Linked DNA regions of Variovorax paradoxus EPS. The protein of the gene in region 3 interacts with the protein of the main gene of each other region in a pairwise test. Links are inferred from orthologs where the notes say so. Each region holds a gene or a part of one and is shown on either strand. Other genes may lie near its edges.

What was found.
Region 1: the proteins of ftsZ (region 3) and VARPA_RS01470 interact in binary tests that used the Escherichia coli proteins (3 or more experiments, as listed by UniProt). The link is inferred for Variovorax paradoxus EPS from one-to-one orthologs.
Region 2: the proteins of ftsZ (region 3) and zapD interact in binary tests that used the Escherichia coli proteins (3 or more experiments, as listed by UniProt). The link is inferred for Variovorax paradoxus EPS from one-to-one orthologs.

What each region holds. Positions count from the first base shown.
Region 1 is NC_014931.1:304,719-312,125, forward strand. Bases 2,966-5,767 are described here. They hold VARPA_RS01470 (rod shape-determining protein), read left to right. Parts: upstream 2,966-3,745; coding sequence 3,746-4,789; downstream 4,790-5,767. Other genes in these bases: gatA (Asp-tRNA(Asn)/Glu-tRNA(Gln) amidotransferase subunit GatA), read right to left, coding at 2,966-3,233; gatC (Asp-tRNA(Asn)/Glu-tRNA(Gln) amidotransferase subunit GatC), read right to left, coding at 3,233-3,532; mreC (rod shape-determining protein MreC), read left to right, coding at 4,876-5,767. In the rest of the region: VARPA_RS01450 (DUF4124 domain-containing protein), read left to right, coding at 1-205; Asp-tRNA(Asn)/Glu-tRNA(Gln) amidotransferase subunit GatB, read right to left, coding at 248-1,738; more of gatA, read right to left, coding at 1,740-2,965; more of mreC, read left to right, coding at 5,768-5,853; rod shape-determining protein MreD, read left to right, coding at 5,850-6,371; mrdA (penicillin-binding protein 2), read left to right, coding at 6,426-7,407. UniProt on the Escherichia coli protein: Forms membrane-associated dynamic filaments that are essential for cell shape determination. Acts by regulating cell wall synthesis and cell elongation, and thus cell shape.
Region 2 is NC_014931.1:5,253,630-5,261,184, forward strand. The notes cover bases 390-3,339. They hold zapD (cell division protein ZapD), read left to right. Parts: upstream 390-1,461; coding sequence 1,462-2,217; downstream 2,218-3,339. Other genes in these bases: VARPA_RS24125 (MBOAT family O-acyltransferase), read left to right, coding at 390-399; VARPA_RS24130 (hypothetical protein), read left to right, coding at 412-1,425; VARPA_RS24140 (DNA gyrase inhibitor YacG), read left to right, coding at 2,214-2,426; VARPA_RS24145 (acyltransferase family protein), read right to left, coding at 2,443-3,339. Outside these bases: more of VARPA_RS24125, read left to right, coding at 1-389; more of VARPA_RS24145, read right to left, coding at 3,340-4,389; VARPA_RS24150 (NUDIX domain-containing protein), read right to left, coding at 4,444-4,902; VARPA_RS24155 (ATP-binding protein), read right to left, coding at 4,899-5,774; bifunctional glutamate N-acetyltransferase/amino-acid acetyltransferase ArgJ, read right to left, coding at 5,771-7,000; preprotein translocase subunit SecA, read right to left, coding at 7,031-7,555. UniProt on the Escherichia coli protein: Cell division factor that enhances FtsZ-ring assembly. Directly interacts with FtsZ and promotes bundling of FtsZ protofilaments, with a reduction in FtsZ GTPase activity.
Region 3 is NC_014931.1:1,098,231-1,105,675, forward strand. The notes cover bases 1,093-3,932. They hold ftsZ (cell division protein FtsZ), read left to right. Parts: upstream 1,093-1,828; coding sequence 1,829-3,037; downstream 3,038-3,932. Other genes in these bases: ftsA (cell division protein FtsA), read left to right, coding at 1,093-1,658; lpxC (UDP-3-O-acyl-N-acetylglucosamine deacetylase), read left to right, coding at 3,340-3,932. In the rest of the region: VARPA_RS04900 (cell division protein FtsQ/DivIB), read left to right, coding at 1-398; more of ftsA, read left to right, coding at 429-1,092; more of lpxC, read left to right, coding at 3,933-4,263; VARPA_RS31310 (hypothetical protein), read left to right, coding at 4,283-4,459; crossover junction endodeoxyribonuclease RuvC, read right to left, coding at 4,481-5,029; VARPA_RS04925 (phosphatidate cytidylyltransferase), read right to left, coding at 5,035-6,024; VARPA_RS04930 (lysophospholipid acyltransferase family protein), read right to left, coding at 6,029-6,880; VARPA_RS04935 (DUF2809 domain-containing protein), read left to right, coding at 6,890-7,333; mtgA (monofunctional biosynthetic peptidoglycan transglycosylase), read right to left, coding at 7,278-7,445. UniProt on the Escherichia coli protein: Essential cell division protein that forms a contractile ring structure (Z ring) at the future cell division site. The regulation of the ring assembly controls the timing and the location of cell division.

The DNA.
Region 1 (7,407 bases), 790 kb from region 3 along the record:
CAAGAAGGACACGAGCAAGGCGCCGGGCGCGATGCGCCGCAAGCTCGAAGACAACACGCAGAGCGTGGCGGTGCAAAACCGCTTCATTGCCGAGCAGGAAGAAGAGAAGAAGCGGGTGAATGCGCGCTTCGATGAAGAGCGTGGGCGGTTGAAGCCGCTGTGGGGACCCGCCCCGAGCGCAGCCGCAGCAGCAGCATCACGCTGAACCTGCCGGGGCCGCGATGGCCCCGGGATTCGTTGATCGATCTCAGCCCAGCTTGGCTTTCAGCAGCTCGGTGACCTGCGCGGGGTTGGCCTTGCCGCCGCTGGCCTTCATCACCTGACCCACGAGGCCGTTGAGCGCCTTCTCCTTGCCGCCGCGGTATTCCTCGACGTTCTTCGCGTTCCTGGCGATGACTTCGTCGAGGATCGCGTCGAGCGCACCGGTGTCGGCCATCGGCTTCAGGTCCTTGGCCTCGATGATCGCGTCCACGTCGCTGCCTTCGCCGATCCAGAGGGCATCGAACACCTGGCGCGCCGCGTTGTTCGGCAGCGTGCCGTCGGCGATGCGCTTGACCAGCTGGCCAAGCTGCTGCGCGCTGACCGGTGCCGCTTCGATGCCGATCTCTTTTGCGTTCAGACGACGCGCCATCTCGCCGGTGATCCAGTTGCTCGCGAGCTTCGGCGTCGCGCCGGCCTTCACCGCTTCATCGAAATAGTGCGCGAGCGCAAGGCTCTGCGTGAGCTGCGCCGCGTCGTATTCCGACAGGCCATGGTCGCGCACATAGCGCTCGGCCATCGCGCGCGGCAGCTCGGGCATTTCGCCGCGCACGCGTTCGATCCAGTCGGCCGCAATCACCAGCGGCGGCAGGTCGGGGTCGGGGAAGTAGCGGTAGTCGGCCGAGTCTTCCTTGGCGCGCATCGCGCGCGTCTCGCCGGTGTCGGGGTTGAAGAGCACCGTCGCCTGCTCGACCTTGCGGCCGTCCTCGATCTCCTCGATCTGCCAGCGGATCTCGTAGTCGATCGCCTGCTGCATGAACTTGAAGCTGTTCAGGTTCTTGATCTCGCGCCGCGTGCCCAGCTTGTCGCCGGGCTTGCGCACCGACACGTTGGCGTCGCAGCGGAAGCTGCCTTCCTGCATGTTGCCGTCGCAGATGCCGATCCACGTGACGATCTTGTGCAGCTCGCGCGCATAAGCCACGGCCTCGGCGGTGGAGCGCATGTCGGGCTCGGTCACGATTTCCAGCAGCGGCGTGCCGGCGCGGTTCAGGTCGATGCCGCTCTGGCCGATGAAGTCCTCGTGCAGCGACTTGCCCGCGTCTTCTTCCAAGTGGGCGCGCACGAGGCGCACGGTCTTCTTCTCTTCGCCGAGGAAGAACGACACCGAGCCACCCTGCACGACCGGAATCTCGAACTGGCTGATCTGATAGCCCTTGGGCAGGTCGGGATAGAAGTAGTTCTTGCGCGCGAAAACGCTGCGCGGCGCCACGTGCGAGCCGAGCGCGAGGCCCAGCTTGATGGCGCGTTCGACCGCGCCCTTGTTCATCACCGGCAGCGTGCCGGGCAACGCGAGGTCCACCGCGCAGGCCTGCGTGTTCGGCTCGGCGCCGAAGGCCGTGGAGGCGCGGCTGAAGATCTTGCTGTTCGTCGACAGCTGCGCGTGCGTCTCGAAGCCGATGATGACTTCATAGCCGCGCACCAGCGGGCCGGTCGGGCGGCCTTGTTGTTGTGCTTCGAATGTGTTCACGGTCTCGCTCATCTCAAAAGCCCTCCGGCGTGCGCGTGTGCCAGTCGGTGGCTTGCTGGAAGCGGTGGGCTGCGTTCAGCAGCTTGGCTTCACCGAAGTAGTTGCCGATCAGCTGCAGGCCCACGGGCATGCCGCCGTCGAAGCCCGCGGGCACGCTCATGCCCGGCAGGCCGGCCAGCGATGCGGGCAGCGTGAAGATGTCGGCGAGGTAGTCGGCCACCGGGTCGTCGCCGTGTTCGCCGATCTTCCATGCGGTGGTCGGCGCGGCGGGGCCGGCGATCACGTCGCATTGCTTCAGCGCCTGCTGGAAGTCGTCGGCGATCATGCGGCGCACCTTCTGCGCCTGCAGGTAGTAGGCGTCGTAGTAGCCGTGCGAGAGCACGTAGGTGCCGATCATGATGCGGCGCTTCACTTCGTCGCCGAAGCCTTCGGCGCGCGTCTTCTCGTACATGTCGGACAGGTCCTTGTACTGCTTCGCGCGATGGCCGAACTTCACGCCGTCGAAGCGGCTCAGGTTGCTCGACGCTTCGGCCGCGGCAAGGATGTAGTACACGGGAATCGACAACTCGGTGCGCGGCAGCGACACCTCGACGCGCTTGGCGCCGAGCTTCTCGTACTGCGCGAGCGCTGCGTCGATGGCGGCGCGCACGCCGGGTGCCACGCCTTCGCCGAAGAACTCCTTCGGCACGCCGATGCGCAAGCCCTCGAGCGAGTCGTTCAATGCGCGGCCGAAGTCTTCGGCGGGCTTGTCGATGGAGGTCGAATCGCGGTCGAGATCGGGGCCGCAGAAAGCCGACAGCAACAGCGCGCAGTCTTCGGCCGAACGGGCCATCGGGCCGGCCTGGTCGAGGCTCGATGCGAAGGCCACCATGCCGTAGCGCGAGGCGCGGCCATAGGTCGGCTTGATGCCGGTCACGCCGCAGAACGATGCGGGCTGGCGGATCGAGCCGCCGGTGTCGGTGCCGGTGGCTGCGGGCGCAAGGCGTGCCGCCACGGCCGCCGCGCTGGCGCCCGAGGAGCCGCCCGGAATGCGGTCGCGGTTCCACGGGTTCCGCACCGGCACGGCTTTGTCGTGGCCCACGGCGGGCACGGCGACGTTCTCGTTGGCTGAGCCCATCGCGAACTCGTCGCAGCTCAGCTTGCCGAGCGTGACCGCGCCGGCCTCGGCCAGGCGGCGCACCACGGTGGCGTCGAAGGGCGAGCGGTAGCCCGCGAGCATCTTCGAGCCGGCGGTGGTGGCGAAATCGGTGGTGACGAAGATGTCCTTGTGCGCGATCGGCACGCCGGCCAGCGCCGGAGCATTGCCGGCGGCGAGGAGCGCGTCGGCCTTGCGGGCCTGGGCCAGCGTGACTTCCTCATTGACGTCGACAAAGGTGCCGAGCGATTCGTGGGCCTTCATGCGGCCGAGAAAAGCCTGCGAGGCTTCGACGGCCGAGACCTTGCGCTCGGCCAGGGCCTTGGCCAGGGCGACCACGCCCATCTGGTGCAGTTGCTGTTCGCCGCTCATTATTCGATCACCTTGGGCACGAGGAAAAGGCCGGCTTCGACGGCGGGGGCGCTCTTCTGGTTGGCTTCGCGGTTGTCGGGTTCGCTCACCACGTCATCGCGCAGGCGCAGGGTGATGTCTTCGATGGCGGCAACCGGATGGGCCAGGGGCTCGATGCCGGCGGTGTCGACCGAACGCATACGTTCGACTAAATCGAAAAAGCCGTTGATCTGGCTGAGCATGCGCTCGCTTTCGTCGGAGGCAAGCTGCAGCCGCGCCAGGGAGGCGATGCGTGCGATATCTGAAGCGTCAAGGGACATGGGTCGGACCGGTCAAAAAACCGAAGGTAATCGCACGCCTAAGGGGGTGCTAACACGGGAATCAGAGGGGATTCGGGTATTATCCCGCCTTTGCCGCAACCCCCGCGAACGCGCCGGCTTTTGCGCCAAAAACGATCAATTCACCCCGTCAAACGACCCAAAAATAGAGCGACGACCTGCCGATGCGCAGGCCGTGCTCAGAGGATTCCGCACATGTTTGGAGCTTTCCGTCGGTACTTTTCCACCGACCTTGCGATCGACCTCGGCACCGCCAACACCCTGATATTCGCCCGCAACAAGGGCATCGTGCTGGACGAGCCCTCGGTCGTCGCGATCCGCCACGAAGGCGGCCCCCACGGCAAGAAGGTGATCCAGGCCGTCGGCCGCGAAGCCAAGGCCATGCTGGGCAAGGTGCCCGGCAACATCGAGGCGATCCGCCCGATGAAAGACGGCGTGATCGCCGACTTCGTGATCACGGAGCAGATGATCAAGCAGTTCATCAAGATGGTGCACCCGCGCACGCTGCTCACGCCGAGCCCGCGCATCATCATCTGCGTGCCTTGCGGCTCGACCCAGGTCGAGCGCCGCGCCATCAAGGACGCGGCCGAAGCTGCCGGCGCCACGTCGGTCTATCTCATCGAAGAACCCATGGCCGCGGCCATCGGCGCCGGCCTCCCCGTCAGCGAGGCCTCGGGCTCGATGGTGGTGGACATCGGCGGCGGCACCACCGAAGTGGGCGTCATCTCGCTGGGCGGCATGGTCTACAAGGGGTCGGTGCGCGTGGGCGGCGACCGCTTCGACGAAGCCATCATCAACTACATCCGCCGCAACTACGGCATGCTGATCGGCGAGCCGACGGCCGAAGTCATCAAGAAGACCATCGGCTCGGCCTTCCCGGGCTCCGAAGTCAAGGAAATGGAAGTCAAGGGCCGCAACCTTTCCGAAGGCGTCCCGCGCAGCTTCACCATCAGCAGCAACGAAGTGCTGGAAGCCCTGACCGATCCGCTCAACAACATCGTCTCGGCCGTGAAGAACGCGCTGGAGCAGACGCCGCCCGAACTGGGCGCCGACATCGCCGACCGCGGCATGATGCTCACCGGCGGCGGCGCCCTGCTGCGCGACCTCGACCGCCTGCTGGCCGAGGAAACGGGCCTCCCGGTGCTCGTGGCCGAAGACCCGCTGACTTGCGTGGTGCGCGGCTGCGGCATCGCCCTGGAGCGCATGGACCGTCTGGGCAGCATCTTCACTAGCGAGTAAAAGGCGAAAGCCATCATCGGCCGGCCTCTGCTTGCATAGGCCGGCTTTTTGTTATTTGATTCCGCACCACCGCCGGGTCTGAATTCATGCCTCTGGGCACGCTCGATCGCACAGCGCCACCCCTGTTCAACCAGGGACAGTCGGCACTCAGCAAGCTGATCTTCTTCGGCGCGCTCTCCCTGTTCCTCATGGTGGCCGATGCACGCTTTCATATCGTGCAGCCGATCCGCGCGACCCTCGGCGCGGTGCTCTACCCGGTGCAATGGGTGGCGCTCAAGCCGGTGCAGCTCATGATGGGCGGCGGGCGCTACCTCGAAGACCTGCAGACCGCCCAGCGCAACGAGGCCGATGCCCGCAAGGCGCTGATGATGCAGGCCCAGCGCGCGAGCCAGGCCGACACGCTGGCGCAGGACAACGCGCGCCTGCGCGAGCTGCTCGAGCTGCGCCAGACCACCGCAACGCCGGGCCGCGCGGCCGAGGTGCTCTACGACGCGGCCGACCCCTACACCCGCAAGATCGTCATCGACCAGGGCCTCGCCCACGGCGTGGCCGCCGGCTCGCCGGTGATCGACGCGCACGGCGTGCTCGGCCAGGTCACGCAGGTGCTGCCCCTCACGAGCGAAGTCACGCTGGTGATCGACCGCGACCTCGCGATTCCCGTTCAGAACACCCGCACGGGCGTGCGCAGCGTGGCCTTCGGCGACGCCTCGGCGCACGGCGGCGGGCTGGAGCTGCGTTTCATGGCCGCCAACGCCGACCTGCAGGAGGGCGACCTGCTCTCCACCAGCGGCGTCGACGGCATCTACCCGGCGGGCCTTCCGGTCGCGAAGATCGAGCGCATCGAGCGCCGCGCCGACTCGGGCTTCGCCCGTATCTACTGTGTGCCGCTCGCCAGCGTGACCGCCGCGCGCTACGTGCTGGTGCTCGAGCCGACCGGTGCCCCGACCGCGCCGCCACCCGCCGCGCCCGCGACCACGCAGCGCAAGCGCGCCGAGGGCAAGCCCGGGGCCGGCAAGAACGAGAAAAAGCCCGCGGCACCCGCGGGCGCAGGAGGCGGCCGATGATCAAGCGTCCCGGCCAGCAGCAGCTCCTGCTGCCCGTCAGCCCCCTCTTCATGTGGACCAGCCTCGTCGTGGCGCTCCTGGTCAACATGATCCCCATCGGCCGTGCCGCCTGGATGCCCGACCTGCTGGCGCTGGTCATCGTGTTCTGGGGCGTGCACCAGCCCTCGCGCGTGGGCATCGGCGCGGCCTTCGTGTTCGGCCTCTGCATGGACGTGCACCAGGCCTCGATGCTCGGCCAGCATGCGCTGTCCTACACGACGCTGGGCTTCTTCGCGATCACGATCCATCGGCGCCTGCTCTGGTATCCGGTGCTGTCGCAGGCGCTGCAGGTGCTGCCGCTCTTTGCGCTGTCGCAGCTTATCGAGGTCATCACGCGGATGATCGGCGGTGGCGTGTTCCCGGGCTGGTCGGTGCTGATCTCGCCAGGCGTGGAGGCCGCGCTGTGGCCTCTGGCCTCCGCTCTCTTGCTGGCCCCCCAACGCCGCACCCCGGAACCCGACGAGAACCGCCCCCTCTAAGCCTTGCCCGCGGCATTTGCCATTGCCCCAGCGCGCGCCTAAGCTCCCACCGCCATGACCGAAATCCGCAACGTCGCCGCCGACCTCGCGCGCTTCAAGCGCCGCGTGATCGTGATCGGCCTCGCTGTGCTTTTCGCGTTCGGCCTGCTGAGTTCGCGGCTGATCTACCTGCAGGTCACGCGGCATGAAGACCTGGCCGAGCAGGCCGAGAGCAACCGCACGGCCATCGTGCCGGTGGTGCCCAACCGGGGCCTGATCCTCGACCGCAACGGCATCGTGCTGGCCTCGAACTACTCGGCCTACACGCTGGAGATCACGCCTTCGAAGGTGAACGATGTCGAGGAGACCATCGACAACCTCACGCAGGTGCTCGAAGTCTCGCCGCGCGACCGCCGCCGTTTCAAGCGCCTGCGCGAAGACTCTCGCAGCTTCGACTCCATTCCGATCCGCACCCGCCTGAGCGACGAAGAGGTCGCGCGCTTCGCGGCCCAGCGCTACCGCTTTCCGGGCGTGGAGATCAAGGCACGGCTCTTCCGCAACTACCCGAACGGCGAGACCGGCGCGCACGTGCTCGGCTACATCGGCCGCATCAACCAGCGCGAGAAGACCGCGATGGAAGACTGGGAAGAAGAGGAACAAGCCAACTACAAGGGCACCGACTACATCGGCAAGCTGGGCATCGAGCAGAGCTACGAGAAAACGCTGCACGGCCAGACCGGCGTGGAGCAGATGGAAACTTCGGCCGGCGGGCGCGCCATCCGCCGGCTCGCAAGCCACCCGGCCACACCGGGCAATACCGTGATGCTGTCGCTGGACATCAAGCTGCAGAAGCTGGTGGAAGACATGTTCGGCGACCGCCGCGGCGCGCTGGTGGCCATCGACCCCAAGACGGGCGAGGTGCTGGCCTTCGTGAGCAAGCCCACGTTCGATCCGAACCTCTTCGTCGAAGGCATCGACACCGAGAGCTGGAAAGAGCTGAGCGAATCGCTCGACAAGCCGCTCCTGAACCGCGCGCTGCGCGGCACCTACCCGCCCG
Region 2 (7,555 bases), 4.2 Mb from region 3 along the record:
GGCCGCATCGCACGGGTGCTGGGCTGGCTCCTCACCTTCCTCTGCGTGGTGGTGGCCTGGATCGTCTTCCGCGCCGACGGCATGCACACGGCCATGGCCATCTACAAGGGCATGCTCGGCCTGCACGGTGCGCCGACGTCGGCGTTCAGCGAGCTGGGCCCGGTGCCGTTCCGCAAGCCCGAGTTCTTCCAGACCCTGCTGGTGGGCATCGTCATCTGCCTGGCGCTGCCGCCGACGATCACGCTGGAGCGTTGGATTCCGCATCCGAAGGCCGTGGCAGGCCGCCCGGTCATGGCGTGGCTCTGCACCGCGGTCCTGGCCATCGGCACCTTCGCGCTGTTCGCCTGGTGCGTCTCGAAGCTGGGCAACTACAGCCCGTTCCTCTACTTCCAATTCTGATTCGACATGACGATGCCCGCGAAAGTCTGGCTGCGGTTCTTCTTCATCGGCTACATCGTGCTGATGGGGCTGTGGATCGTTTCGCTGACCAGCCCCATTCCCTACGGCGACCTGACGCGCATCGGGCGGCTGTCCGAGCGTGAATTCGGCTGGACCGCCCCGCCGCCCAAGGTCGACCCCGCATTGCTCAAGGGCACACCGGTCGATCAGGCCGACATCATGGTCATCGGCGACAGCTTCTCCATGACCTTCCGCTGGCAATCCAAGCTGGTTGCGGCAGGCTATCGCGTCTCGACCAGCTACTGGGGTCAGTACGAAAACGCGCTGTGCGGCGACTTCGACCAATGGATCCAGCGCTCGGGCTTCAAGGGCAAGCTGATCATCATCGAGAGCGTCGAGCGCCTGCTGGGCGACCGCACCAAAGACAGCGCGAAGTGCCAGAAGATGCGCATGCCCTACGACGCCATGCCGCATCCGCTCGTCAATCCGGACGAGACCGTGCCCAACCCCGCGCCCAATTGGAACGTGCAGTTCATGACCGGCATCACCACGTACTACAACACGTGGAAAGCGAAAAAGTCTGCAACCGACACCTACTTCGACTGGAACACCTGGGTGCGTCCGGTGCCGAATGGCTGCAAGTACCTCTCGCACCACGCGTGCGACAAGATGCCGTTCTTCGCCGAAGACGAGGACAACGGTCCACTGACCCTCGCGCACCTCGAGTGGATGAAGAACTTCACAGCGGCGCACACGGCCATCCCGATCATGTGGATGGTGATTCCCAACAAGACCACCGTGTACCTGAAGCCCGACTACTCGAAGGATTTCGAAACGGGCTTCCGCGAATCGAAGTTGACGGGACCCGACCTCTTCGCTTTTACACGTGGGAAACACTCTCAGGTTCGCGATTTCTATTTCTCGAACGACACTCACATGTCGATGCACGGACAGCTCCTGCTCGGCGACCGCATGCTGGCCGCCGTGCGCGAGGTGCTTCCGACGCCCCCTTCCAAATCACCCTGAAGTTATGATCCCGCGACAGGAAACCGGCAAACACGCGTGATCCTTTACGAGTACCCCTTCAACGAGCGCATCCGCACCTACCTGAGGCTGGAACACCTGTTCCGTCGCCTCGGGGAACTGGTGCCCTCGGAATCGCCACTGTCCCATCACTACGCCCTGGTCACGATCTTCGAGATCATGGACGTGGCGGCGCGCGCCGATCTCAAAGCCGATGTGCTGCGTGATCTCGACAAGCACAAGAACGTCTTCAACAGCTACCGGGGCAATCCGGCAATTGCTGAAACCGTGCTCGACCAGGTGGTCGGCCAGCTCGAAGGCAACTTCGCGGCGCTCAACGGCGTCACTGGCAAGGCCGGCCAGTCGCTGACGGAGAACGAGTGGCTCATGAGCATCCGCAGCCGTGCCGGCATTCCGGGCGGTACCTGCGAGTTCGACCTCCCCGCCTACTACGCCTGGCAGCACCGCACGCCGGTCAGCCGCCGCGCGGACCTGGAGCGCTGGTCGAACACGCTCTCGCCCCTGGCCTCCTCCATCTACCTTTTGCTCAAGCTGCTGCGCGATGCGGATGTGCCCTACAAGGTCATTGCGACACACGGGCAGTTCCAGCAGAACCTGCCGCAGGGGCGCAGCTTTCAGTTGCTGCGCCTGCGCATCGATCCCCGGCTGGGCCTGGTCCCCGAAATCAGCGGCAACCGACTCATGGTGTCGGTCCGGCTCATGCGGCACGAGGCCGACGACCGTTTGCACCAGAGCACGGAAGACGCGCCCTTCGAACTGACGCTTTGCGCATGACCGGGAAGGTGAACGACAAAGGCGAGCGGGTCGTCCGCTGCCCCTCGTGCGGCGGCGACAGCGTCTACGCACCCTCGAATATCTACCGGCCGTTCTGCAGCGCGCGCTGCAAGGGCGTCGATCTCGGCGCCTGGGCTAGCGAGGAATTCCGGATGCCCGCCGAAGCACCGCCCGACGACGATCCGTTCGGCGACCCGAAACTCCAGTAAGCAGAGCGTCGCCGCTTCAGCGGCCGCCGTCCCCGAGAAACACCTTGTCCAGATAGCCCGCGTGCTCCCGCACGTAGAAGGGCCGCAGGTGCTCGCGGTCCTTGTAGACCGGCGTGCCGTCCGGCATGGACCGAACGCACTCACCCGATTTACAAAGCTGCGCCAGCACGTCGATGGCCTCCGCGCCGCTCGATTCGGCAATGCGCTTCAACCGCTCGTTGAGCTGCGCCTGCTCGGGCGGCAAGGGGCCGGTCGTGGTGCTGGTCAGCGCCGTCATCTGCCCCATGCGGCTGCCTTCGATCAGGCGGCGCGGCTCGAACTCCACGCTGCGCGCGTTGTCCAGTAGCAGATACACCTTCTTCTTGCTCTGGACCAGCGTGGTCAGCAGCTTCTCGAGCGCGTCGAGCGAACGCCCGAGACCCGGGCCGCCGTTGTTGATCGGATAGGCCGAGGTGCCGTCCTGGAAGTAGAACGCCAGCGGGAAATTCCCGGTGAAGTAGCAGTTCCAGCAGGCGCCCACGACGACCGCGTCGATCTGCGGATCAAGCGCCAGTTCGAGCATGCCGGTGCGCGCCTTGTCGCAGCCTTCGTTGCCATCGGACAGCACGCCCGGCACGGGCGGGCAGGCGCCGTAGGTCGCGAAGTACGCCGTGGCCATCTGCCCCGGCGCGCTGCGTGCGAGTTCCAATGCGCGCGGCGCGTACTGCTGCACATGGCTGTCGCCGATCAGCAGCACCTTGCGCGCGCCGTTGCCGGTGCGCTCGACCTTGTGCGCGCCGAGCTTTTCCTGCTTGAAGCCGTCGTAGTAGTTGTCGTCCACCGTGGCATCGGTCACCTTGCGCAGCAGGTCGCTGCCGTTGCGCGGCGGCATGCCGCCCAGCGCCAGCACGCCGACCAGCGCTACCGCCACGCCGGAACCCGCCAGCGTGCGCAGCATGCCGACGCTCGTGCGCGCACGGGTGAAACGTTCAAGAAAACGGTAGGTGGCCCAGGCCAGCAAGACGCTCGCGACCACCGCGCCCGCACGCACCCACGCCGACGGATGGCCCTCCTCCACGATCCGCGCGTACACCAGGAGCGGCCAGTGCCACAGGTAGAGCGGATAGCTGATGAGGCCGATCCACACCATCATCCGGTTCGACAGCACGTACTTGTTCAGCACGCCGGTCGGGCCAGCCGCGATGCAGCTCACCGCCCCCAGCGTCGGCAGGAGCGCCCACCAGCCCGGGAAGGCCTTGTCGCTGCGCGTCATCACGAGCCCCAGCACGATCAGCGCTACGCCGAGCACCGACTGCAGATGGCTGCGCCACACGTTCGACGCGACAGGCCTCAGGCGCATGCACGCCAGGATGCCGCCTACCATCAGCTCCCAGAAGCGCGACAGCGGTGAATAGAAGGCCGCCTCGCGGAATGGATGGATCGTCGTCACATTGACCAGGAACGACGCCACTGCGATCACCCACAGCAGCCGCACGATCGGCCAGCGCCGCCGCCATGCCACGCCCAGCAGCAGCGGCCAGAAAATATAGAACTGCTCCTCGATGCCCAGTGACCAGAGATGCAGCAGTGGCTTGGTCTCGGCCGCGGTATCGAAGTACCCCGACTCGCCCCAGAAGATGAAGTTGGCCACGAAGGCGGCACCGCCCGCCGCCTGCTTGCCGAGCTCGGCAAACTCCCGTGGCAAGAGCGCATACCAGCCGAAGGCCAGCGTGGCGGCCAGCACCAGCATCAGCGCCGGGAAGATCCGCCGGATGCGCCGCGCATAGAAGTCGCGGTAGCTGAAGTCGCTCGCCGCGTGGCTCTGCATGATGATCGTCGTGATCAGGAAGCCCGAGATCACGAAGAAGATGTCGACCCCGATGAAGCCGCCGGGCAGCGCATCGGGGAACGCGTGGAACGCCAGCACCGACGCGACGGCGACGGCGCGCAGGCCATCGATGTCGGGGCGGTACTTGGGATGCATCTTCGGGGTCAGGCCTCGGGCGACGTCCGGCCGTGGTGCGGCCGGTCGCCCCCATCAGGCCAGCGTCGAGACGGCCAGCGCCGCCGAAGCGGGCAGGCCGCGCTCCTGCACCAGCCATTCGAGCACCGGCAGTGCGCCCGGCAGCACAGGCGCCACGTCGAGCGGCAATTGCTGCCACGCCATCGCCTGGCCTTCGCGCATCTCGAACTCGCCGGTCCACGCCGTCACCTTGCACCAGTGCAGGCGCACCAGCGCATGCGGATAGTCGTGCTCCGTGACCTTCCAGACCGAAGCGCCTGCTATGGTGATGCCGAGCTCTTCCTGCAGCTCGCGACGCAGCGCCCCTTCGACCGTTTCACCCGCTTCGATCTTGCCGCCCGGAAACTCCCAGTAGCCCGCGTAGGCCTTGCCTTCGGGTCGGGTCGATAGCAGCAGCGCATCGTCGGCGAGACGGATCAGCACACCGACCGCGACCTCGGTGTGCTTGCGCGCACCCTTGCCGTCTGCGCTCACGCGGCACCCCGGCCCGCGTAGTCGCGGGCGAACTGGTAAGCCACCCGGCCGCTGCGCGAACCGCGCTCGAGCGCCCAGACCAGCGCTTCGGGCCGCGCCGCCTCGATGGCGGCTTTGTCCACGCCGAACGACGAGAGCCACTGCCCCACGATCGTCAGGTATTCGTTCTGGCTGAATGGGTAGAAGCTCACCCAGAGGCCGAAGCGCTCGGACAGCGAAATCTTCTCCTCGATCACCTCGCCCGGATGGACCTCGCCGTCCTCGGTGTGGGTATAGCTGAGGTTGTCCTTCATGTACTCGGGCAGCAGGTGGCGCCGGTTGCTGGTCGCGTAGATCAGCACATTGGGCGTCGATGCCGCGATCGAGCCGTCAAGAATCGACTTGAGCGCCTTGTAGCCCGGCTCGCCCTCGTCGAAGCTCAGGTCGTCGCTGAACACGATGAACTTCTCGGGACGCTGCGAGACCACCTCGACGATGTCGGGCAGGTCGACCAGCTCGGCCTTGTCCACCTCGATGAGGCGCAGCCCCTGCGGCGCATAGGCCTGCAGGCAGGCGCGAATCAACGACGACTTGCCTGTGCCGCGCGCGCCCGTCAGCAGCACGTTGTTGGCCGGCTTGCCTTCGACGAACTGGCGCGTGTTGCGCTCGATCTTTTCCTTCTGGACGTCGATTTCCTTCAGCGAATCAAGCGCCATCGCGGCCACGTGTTTCACTGGTTCCAGCACGCCGTGGCCGGAATTGCGGCGGCGGTAGCGCCAGGCGATGGAAGCGTTCCAGTCCGTCGGCGCCGACAGCGGTTGCGGCAGGATCGATTCGATGCGGGTAATGAGCTGCTCGGCGCGCTCGATCAGCTTCTGGAACTGCTCGTTCATGACCGGTAGTCGGCGTTGATGGTCACGTATTCGTGGCTGAAGTCGCAGGTCCAGACGGTCTCACTGGCGTTGCCGCGGCCGAGGCCGACGCGCACCGTGATCTCGCTCTGCTTCATCACGCGCTGGCCGTCTTCCTCGCGGTACGAGGGGTTGCGCCCACCCTTGACCGCCACGTGCACGTCGTCCAGGAACAGGTCGATGCCGGTCTGGTCGAGGTCGGCAATGCCCGCATAGCCGACCGCTGCCAGGATGCGGCCCAGGTTCGGGTCGCTGGCATAGAAAGCGGTCTTCACCAGCGGCGAATGGGCGATCGCGTAAGCCACCTGCTTGCACTCGGCAGCGTCACGGCCGCCTTCGACCTGGATGGTGATGAACTTGGTTGCGCCTTCGCCGTCGCGCACGATGGCCTGCGCCAGGAGGCGCGCCACGTTCTGCATGGCCGCCACGAGTGCCTGGCCGTCAGCGGATTCGAGCGAGGTGATGGTCGCGTGCGCCGCCTTCTGCGTGGCGATGACGACGAACGAATCGTTGGTCGAGGTGTCGCCGTCGATGGTCACGCGGTTGAACGAGGCATCGGCCAGCAGCTTGGCCAGCGGCTGGATCAGCGACGGATCGATCTTCGCGTCGGTCGCCATGAAGCCGAGCATGGTCGCCATGTTCGGGCGGATCATGCCGGCGCCCTTGCTGATGCCGGTGATGGTGACGGTGGCGCCGCCGATCTGGACCTTCTGGCTGAACGCCTTGGGGATCGTGTCGGTGGTCATGATGCCTTCGGCGGCACGTGCCCAGTGGTTTTCCGATGCGTCGGCGAGCGCTGCGGGCAGGCCCGCTTCGATGCGGTCCACCGGCAGCGGCTCCATGATCACGCCCGTCGAGAACGGCAGGATCTGCTCGGGCGCGATCTCCAGCTTGCGCGCGAGCGCGATGCAGGTGGAGCGGGTGCGCATGAGGCCGTCTTCGCCCGTGCCTGCGTTGGCGTTGCCGGTGTTGATCACCATCGCGCGAATGCCGTAATTGGCCGCCAGGTGATCGCGGCAGACCTGCACCGGCGCCGCGCAGAAACGGTTCTGGGTGAACACCCCACCGACCGCCGAGCCTTCGTCGATCAGCACGACGGTCAGGTCCTTGCGGTTGGCCTTTCGCACGCCCGCTTCGGCCACGCCGATGCGGACGCCAGGCACCGCGAACAAGGCGGCGGGATCAGGGGCGGACAGGTTCACGGGCATGGGGGTTCTCTCAATGAAAGGTTCGGGACGTCAGCTCAGCTTGCCGTGGCACTGCTTGTATTTCTTGCCACTGCCGCAAGGGCACGGGTCGTTGCGGCCGACGCGCGCGAAGGCGGCGGCTTCGGCGCTCAGGGCGCCCGCACCGATGGCCGCGAGGCGGCGCTGGTTGTCCTCGTCGACGCGCACCTCGACCTCGCCGGTCTCGGTCGGCGCGCTGTAGGTGATGTTGGCCACGTTCTCGCCGCGGCTTTCCATGGCTTCGGCGGCTTCCTCGAGCTGCTCGCCCGACTGCACGCGCACCGTCATCAGTTGGCGCGTGACCTCGTTCTTCACCGAGTCGAGCAACTGGCCGAAGAGCTCGAAGGCTTCGCGCTTGTATTCCTGCTTGGGCTGCTTTTGCGCATAGCCGCGCAGGTGGATGCCCTGGCGCAGGTAGTCGAGCGAGGCCAGGTGTTCGCGCCAGTGGGTGTCGATGCTCTGCAGCAGCACCATGCGCTCGAACTGGGTGAAGTTTTCCTGGCCGATCAGCGCCACCTTGGCGTCGAAGGCTTCGTT
Region 3 (7,445 bases):
GCGATGTGTTCGAAGCCAACGTGGCCGAGGTGGACGAGGACCTACCGCGCCTGGACGGCCCGATCGAGCAGGCCGGGCAGGTGCTGGGCATGTACCGCGTGCTGGCGCCGCAGTTCCAGCCCTACGACTTCGGCATCGACGAGCTCACGCTGTCCAGCCGGGGCAGCTGGAGGGTGGTGCTGGACAGCGGCGCGCGGATCGAACTCGGGCGCGGGCAGAGCGAAGAGGTGTCGGCCAGGCTGCAGCGCTTCCTGAAGACCGTGACCCAGGTCGCGGGCCAATACCACCGCACGGTGGCCGATGTCGAAGGCGCCGATCTGCGCCACAACGACGCGTATGCATTGAGGCTGCGCGGCGTCACCACGGTCTCGCCCGAGACCCCAAGAAGAATCAAGTAGCGCACAGCGAGAAATCGAGGACATATTTCAATGCCCAAAGAATACAAAGACCTGGTCGTAGGCCTGGACATCGGCACCGCCAAGGTGATGGTGGTCGTGGCCGAGGTGCTGCCCGGCGGCGAGCTCAAGCTCGCCGGGCTCGGCATCGCGCCGAGCAATGGCCTGAAGCGCGGCGTGGTGGTGAACATCGACGCCACGGTGCAGAGCATCCAGCAGGCGCTGAAAGAGGCCGAGCTGATGGCCGACTGCAAGATCAGCCGCGTCTACACCGGCATCACCGGCAGCCACATCCGCGGCATCAATTCCAGCGGCATGGTGGCGGTGAAGGACAAGGAAGTGACGCCCGCCGACGTGGCCCGCGTGGTGGAGACCGCGCGCGCGATCAACATCTCGAGCGACCAGCGCTTGCTGCTGGTGGAGCCGCAGGAGTTCGTGATCGACGGCCAGGACGTGAAGGAGCCGATCGGCATGAGCGGCATGCGGCTCGAAGCCAAGGTGCACATCGTGACCGGTGCGCAGAGCGCGGCCGAGAACATCATCAAGTGCGTGCGCCGCTGCGGCCTGGAGGTCGACCAGCTGATGCTGAACCCGCTGGCCTCGAGCCAGGCGGTGCTCACGGAAGACGAACGCGAACTGGGCGTGGTGCTGGTGGACATCGGCGCGGGCACGACCGACGTGGCGATCTTCACCAATGGCGCGATTCGCCACACGGCGGTGATTCCGATCGCGGGCGACCTCATCACGAGCGACATCGCGATGGCGCTGCGCACGCCCACCAAGGACGCGGAAGACATCAAGGTCGAGAGCGGCTATGCGAAGCAACTGCTGGCCGACCCCGACCAGCAGGTGGAAGTGCCGGGTCTGGGCGACCGCGGTCCGCGCATGCTGAGCAAGCAGGCGCTGGCCGGCGTGATCGAGCCGCGCATCGAGGAGATCTTCTCGCTGGTGCAGCAGGTGGTGCGTGAGTCGGGCTACGAAGAGGTGCTCTCTTCGGGCGTGGTGCTCACCGGCGGCAGTGCGGTGATGCCGGGCATGGTCGAGCTGGGCGAAGACATCTTCCTCAAGCCCGTGCGCCGCGGCATCCCGAAGTATTCCAGCGCGTTGTCCGACATGGTCGCGCAGCCTCGCGCGGCTACTGTCATGGGCCTGCTCGAAGAGGCGCGCTTCGCACGCATGCGCGGCTTCAAGGTCGCGCAAAAGAACGGGTCGGTAAAGACTGCGTTCGGACGTTTCAAGGACTTCATCGTGGGGAACTTCTGACCATGAACCACTCCCCACTCTGGCTCGCTCGCGGCAGTCCGCCGTTGCATTTCAACGAGCGATGGCGACGAACAGGTCCACCATCGTGACGACGCTCTCGTTGAACACGTCACGGCAAAAGAATTATTCATAGATACATAACGGCAACTGCAATATTCAAGGAGTTAGAAATGACCATCGAAATGATCGAAGTCGAAGAATTCAATCAGGGCACGCAGATCAAGGTGATCGGTGTCGGCGGCGGTGGCGGCAATGCGGTCGCCCACATGATGGAGCGTGGTGTGCAGGGCGTGCAGTTCGTTTGCGCGAACACTGACGCACAGGCGCTGACCCGCAGCAACGCGAACAAGATCATCCAGCTGGGCACCAGCGGCCTGGGTGCCGGCAGCAAGCCCGACAAGGGCCGTGAAGCCGCCGAAGCCGCCGTGGACGAAATCCGCGCGGCGATCGACGGCGCGCACATGCTGTTCATCACCGCCGGCATGGGCGGCGGCACGGGCACCGGCGCCGCGCCGGTGATCGCGCGCGTGGCCAAGGAAATGGGCATCCTCACCGTGGGTGTGGTGACCAAGCCCTTCGACTGGGAAGGCGGCCGCCGCATGAAGAACGCGGACGACGGCCTGGCCGAACTCGAAGCCAACGTCGATTCGCTGATCGTGGTGCTCAACGAGAAGCTGCTCGACGTGCTCGGTGAAGACATCACCCAGGACGAAGCCTTCGCGCACGCCAACGATGTGCTCAAGAACGCCGTGGGCGGCATCTCGGAAATCATCAACGAGTACGGCGGCGTGAACGTCGACTTCGAAGACGTGCGCACCGTGATGGGCGAACCGGGCAAGGCCATGATGGGCACCGCCGCGGCTGCCGGTCCCGACCGCGCGCGCATCGCCGCCGAGCAGGCCGTGGCCTGCCCGCTGCTCGAAGGCATCGACCTCTCGGGCGCCAAGGGCGTGCTGGTGCTGGTGACGGCATCGAAGGGTTCGCTGAAGCTGAACGAGTCGAAGCTCGCGATGAACACCATCCGCGCCTACGCCTCGCCCGATGCGCACGTGATCTACGGCGCTGCCTACGACGAAGCCCTGGGCGACGAGATGCGCGTGACCGTGGTGGCCACGGGCCTCTCGCGCGCGGATGCACGCCGCCAGGCACCTACGCTGGAAGTCATTCGCACCGGCACCGACAACATCCCGTTCAACGTGCCCACCATGGGCGGCGTCGGCCACACCAGCGGTGGCAGCCAGCCGAACTACGACGGCATGGCAGTTCCCAGCGTGTGGCGCACCAACCGCACGATGGCCGCGGCCAAGGTGGATGCACTGTCGTCGGGCGGCATGGACGACTTCGAAATTCCTGCATTCCTGCGCCGTCAGGCCGATTAACCGGGCTCACCCCCAGGCTGCGCGCACTTCGTGTCGCTTCGCCAACCCCTACCGGGGGCAACATCAGCGGCCCGGCAAAGCCGGTTCCGCGGTGTTTCGCGAAGTGACTCAACGGGACGCTCAGGGCACGAAGGTTCGCAAGGGGTACAGGGAAGACCTGAAAGGGACTTCCGCTGCTCTAGGCGCTGCGTTCACTTCGTGCCCTTTGCGTCCATTGCCGGGATTGCATAGAACCGATGTCTATCGCTGCCATAGCGAGGGGATTAGGCCGCCACGCGCGTGGCGCGCCTAAAATCCCCGGCGTGCTGCAACAACGAACCCTCAAGTCGATCAGCCGCGCCGTGGGCGTGGGGCTTCACAGCGGGCAACGCGTGGAACTGACCCTGCGACCGGCCCCGGCCGACACGGGCATCGTGTTCCGCCGCGTCGATCTGCCCGAGCCTGCTGAAATCCGAATGACCGCCGAAGCGGTCACCGACACTCGCCTCGCCTCCACGGTCTCGACCGGCGGCGCGAAGGTGCAGACGGTCGAGCATCTGATGTCGGCCTGCGCGGGCCTCGGCATCGACAACCTCTACATCGACATCACGGCCGACGAAGTGCCGATCCTCGACGGGTCGGCTTCGTCTTTCGTGTTCCTGCTGCAAAGCGCGGGCATCGAACTGCAGAAGGCGCCGCGCCGCTTCATCCGCGTGACCCGCAAGGTCGAGGTGCGCGAAGGCGAGGGCGCCAACGAGAAGTGGGCGAGCCTGGAGCCGTACCACGGCTACAAGCTGAGCTTCGAGATCGACTTCGATCATCGCGTGGTCAATTCCACCGGCCAGCGCGTGGAGTTCGACCTCGGCACCGATTCGTACAGCCGCGACATCGCACGTGCGCGCACCTTCGGCTTCACGAAAGAGGTCGAGTACATGCGCAGCAAGGGCTTGGCCCTGGGCGGCGGTCTCGACAACGCCATCGTGATGGACGACACCAAGGTGCTCAATGCCGGCGGGCTGCGCTACGACGACGAGTTCGTGAAGCACAAGATCCTCGATGCGATGGGCGACCTCTACATCATCGGCAAGCCGCTGCTCGCGGCCTACACCGCGTTCCGCTCGGGCCATGCGCTCAACAACAAGCTGCTGCGCGAACTGCTGGCGAACAGCGACGCCTACGAGGTCGTGACCTTCGACGACGAGAAGCGCGCACCGCGCGGCTTCGGCGAAGTGGCGCGGGCCTGGTAGGCCGGCGCCTTTCCGAGCGATGCTTCTCTTCCGCTGGGCCATCCTGCTGCTTCTGCTGGTGGCGGGCGTGTCCTTCGCTTTCTATGCGGGCACCGGCCAGGTGAAGTACCGGCGCGTCGGCTGGATCGTGCTCAAGTGGACGCTGCTCGCTGCCTTCGGCTTCTTCGCGGTGCTGATCGCGGAGCGCGTGGCCTAGGCCTTCTTCCTTCTGCCGGGCTTAGCGCGAACGCCCTTGCCGGTAGGTGCCGGCATGGGTCTTCGACAGCTCGGCGGCTTCGGCCAGCCGCGCCATCGAACGGCCCACTTGCGCATGCGTGATCGCGATGCCCAGCGCATCGGCCGCATCGGCGCCGGGCAGCCCCGGCAGGTCGAGCAACCGCTTCACCATCTCCTGCACCTGCGCTTTGGCCGCCTGGCCATGGCCTGCGACTGCCTTCTTCATCTGCAGCGCGGTGTACTCGGCCACCGTGAGGTTGCTGTTCACCAGAGAGGTCACGCAGGCGCCGCGCGCCTGTCCCAGCAGCAGCGTCGACTGCGGGTTGACGTTCACGAAGATGATTTCCACCGCCGACGCATCGGGTTGGTAGCGCGCGGTGATTTCGGCAATGCCGTCGAACAGCACCTTCAGGCGCGCCGGCAGGTTGCCGCTGCCCAGGTGCCGCGTGCTGATGGTGCCGCTGGCCACATAGCGCAGCGCGTGGCCGTCCGCGTCCACCACGCCGAAGCCGGTGGTGAGAAGGCCGGGGTCGATGCCGAGGATGCGCATGTCTGTCAGGCGTTGAAGTACCAGCGGATCGAGTGAAAGAAGATCGGCGCCGCGAAGCACAGCGCATCGACGCGGTCCAGAAGGCCGTTCGCGCCGGTCACGCCCACGCCCTTCTTGCCCCAGTTCGGAATGCCGCGGTCGCGCTTGAGCGCCTTCATCACGAGGTGTCCCATCGAGCCTGCGATGCAGGCGATGACCGACACCGCGAGCGCCTGCCCGAACTTGAACGGCGTGATGAACGAGAACAGCGCGCCCACCAGGCTCGCCACCACGATGCCGATGCCCCAACTGGTCCAGTTGAAGCTGCGGCTCACGTTGGGTGCGAACGGCGTGCGCTGCGTGCGGCGCGAGATGAGGTGCTGCACCAGCACCGAGGTCTGCACCACGAACACCAGGAAGAACACGAGGAAGGCGCTCTTGCCCTCGTAGCCCGGAAAAGTCAGCAAGAGCAGCGCCGGCACGTGACTCATGCCGTAGACGCAGACCATGATCCCCCACTGCAGCTTGGCGTTGCGCTCGAGGAATTGGCTCGAATCATTGGCCAGCGCGCTCGCCACCGGAATCGCGAGGAACACGTAGACCGGGATGAACACGGTGAAGAGATCGAAGTGCGCCGTGGCCACCAGCCAGAACTGGATCGGCAGCACCACGAAGAACGCGAGGATCAAGCTGCGGTGGTCGCCGCGCCGCGTGGGCGAGAGCGTGATGAATTCGCGCAGCGCGAAGAACGAGATCAGCGCGAACAGCACCGTGGCCACGGTTTCGCCGAGCGCCCAGCCGATCCAGAAGATGATCACCATGAACCAGGTGGTGCCCAGCAGCGCCCGGTAATGCGCGAGCTCGGCCTGCCAGGTGGCATCGTGTACGGGGTTGCGCTTTTCGCGGAAGCTGAGGAAGAAGGCGGTGGTGCTGATGATCATCAGCAGGCCGAAGATGATGAGGAAGAGCGCCGCGACCTGCTGGGTCGGGGTGAGGTTGCGCAGGAACTGGTTCATGGGGTCAGATATCGCGCAAGGCGATCACTGCGGCACGCGCGCGATCCAGGAAGGAGCGGCGCTCTTCGCCCTCTTCGACGCGGATCGGCGCGCCGAAGGTAACGGAGCAAAGAATGGGCACCGGCACGATCTCGCCCTTGGGCATGACGCGCTGCACGTTGTCGATCCAGGCCGGCACGAGCACCACGTCGGGGAACATCGTTGCGAGCGTGTAGAGGCCGGACTTGAACTTCTGCGGCTCGCCCGTGTGGCCTCGCGTGCCTTCGGGAAAGATGATGATCGAGTCGCCACTGCGCAATGCCTCGACGAGCGGCGCGAGGGGATCGGTGGGTGGCGGCGCGGGCTCGGCCGGCGGCGGCGAGGGCTCCGCAACGAATGGCGGCGGGGCGATGGGCGCGGGGGGCGGCACCGGTGCTGGAAGGTCGAGCTCGCCTTGCAGCTCGTTCACGACCTCGGCACGCGGCGCTTCGGCCGGCAGCAGCGGCTCCATCGAAGGTTCGATGCGCTCGGCGGGCGCTGCAGCGACAGCCGGCTCGGCCTGCATCGGTTCAGGCGCAGCAGCTGCAGCAGGCGCCGTGGCCGCACGCTCCACATACACCGCGTTGAACACCTCCGTCGTGATCCACCGCTTGACCGGCGTGTTGGCCCAGTAGTCGCGCGCCGCGATCGGCCGCGTGATGCTGCGCAGTTCCTCGGGCAGCGCCGCCCAGATCATCACGAGGTCGGCGTGGCTCTGGTGGTTGGCGAAATAGATGCGCTGCTCGGCCTTCGGTGGACAGCCGTACCAGCGCGCCTGCGCGCCCGTGAGCAACCGGACGAACCCCAACAACAACCAACCTGTGAGCTTTGCCAGCATATGGGCGCGATGATACGGGCCATGCGATGGCGATTCGATCCTCTTTCACTGGCGTGGGCGGTGGCCCTGTTCGTTGTTCTTGCGTTGCTGGCCACCGTCGGCGCGCGCTGGGGCTGGCTCCGAAGTTTCTTCGGCGATGTGCTGGCGGTGGTGTGGGTCTACTTCGTCTTCAAGACCGTCATCGCGGCGCGCGTGCTGCCGCTGGCACTGGCCGCGCTGGGCGTGGGCTATGCGGTGGAGTTGGGCCAGTTCATTGCGTCGGCGTGGCACCTGCACATTCCGAACCGCGCGTTGCGCATCGTGCTCGGCAGCACGGCTGACTGGTGGGACGTGCTGGCCTACACGATCGGCTTCGCGGGCGTGCTGGCGCTCGAAGCGCTGCGCACCAAGCTCGGCCTCAGGGCAGCTCGGCCGACGACATCCGCGCCACGACCGTCGACGCCCGTCCGCTGAGGTACGGCGAGCCGGGCCGGCGCTCGAAGAACTTCGGGCTCGGCAGCATCACCGCGAGCCGCGCAGCTTCGTTGGCACTCAGGCGCGAGGCGGGCTTTTTGAAGTAGTACTG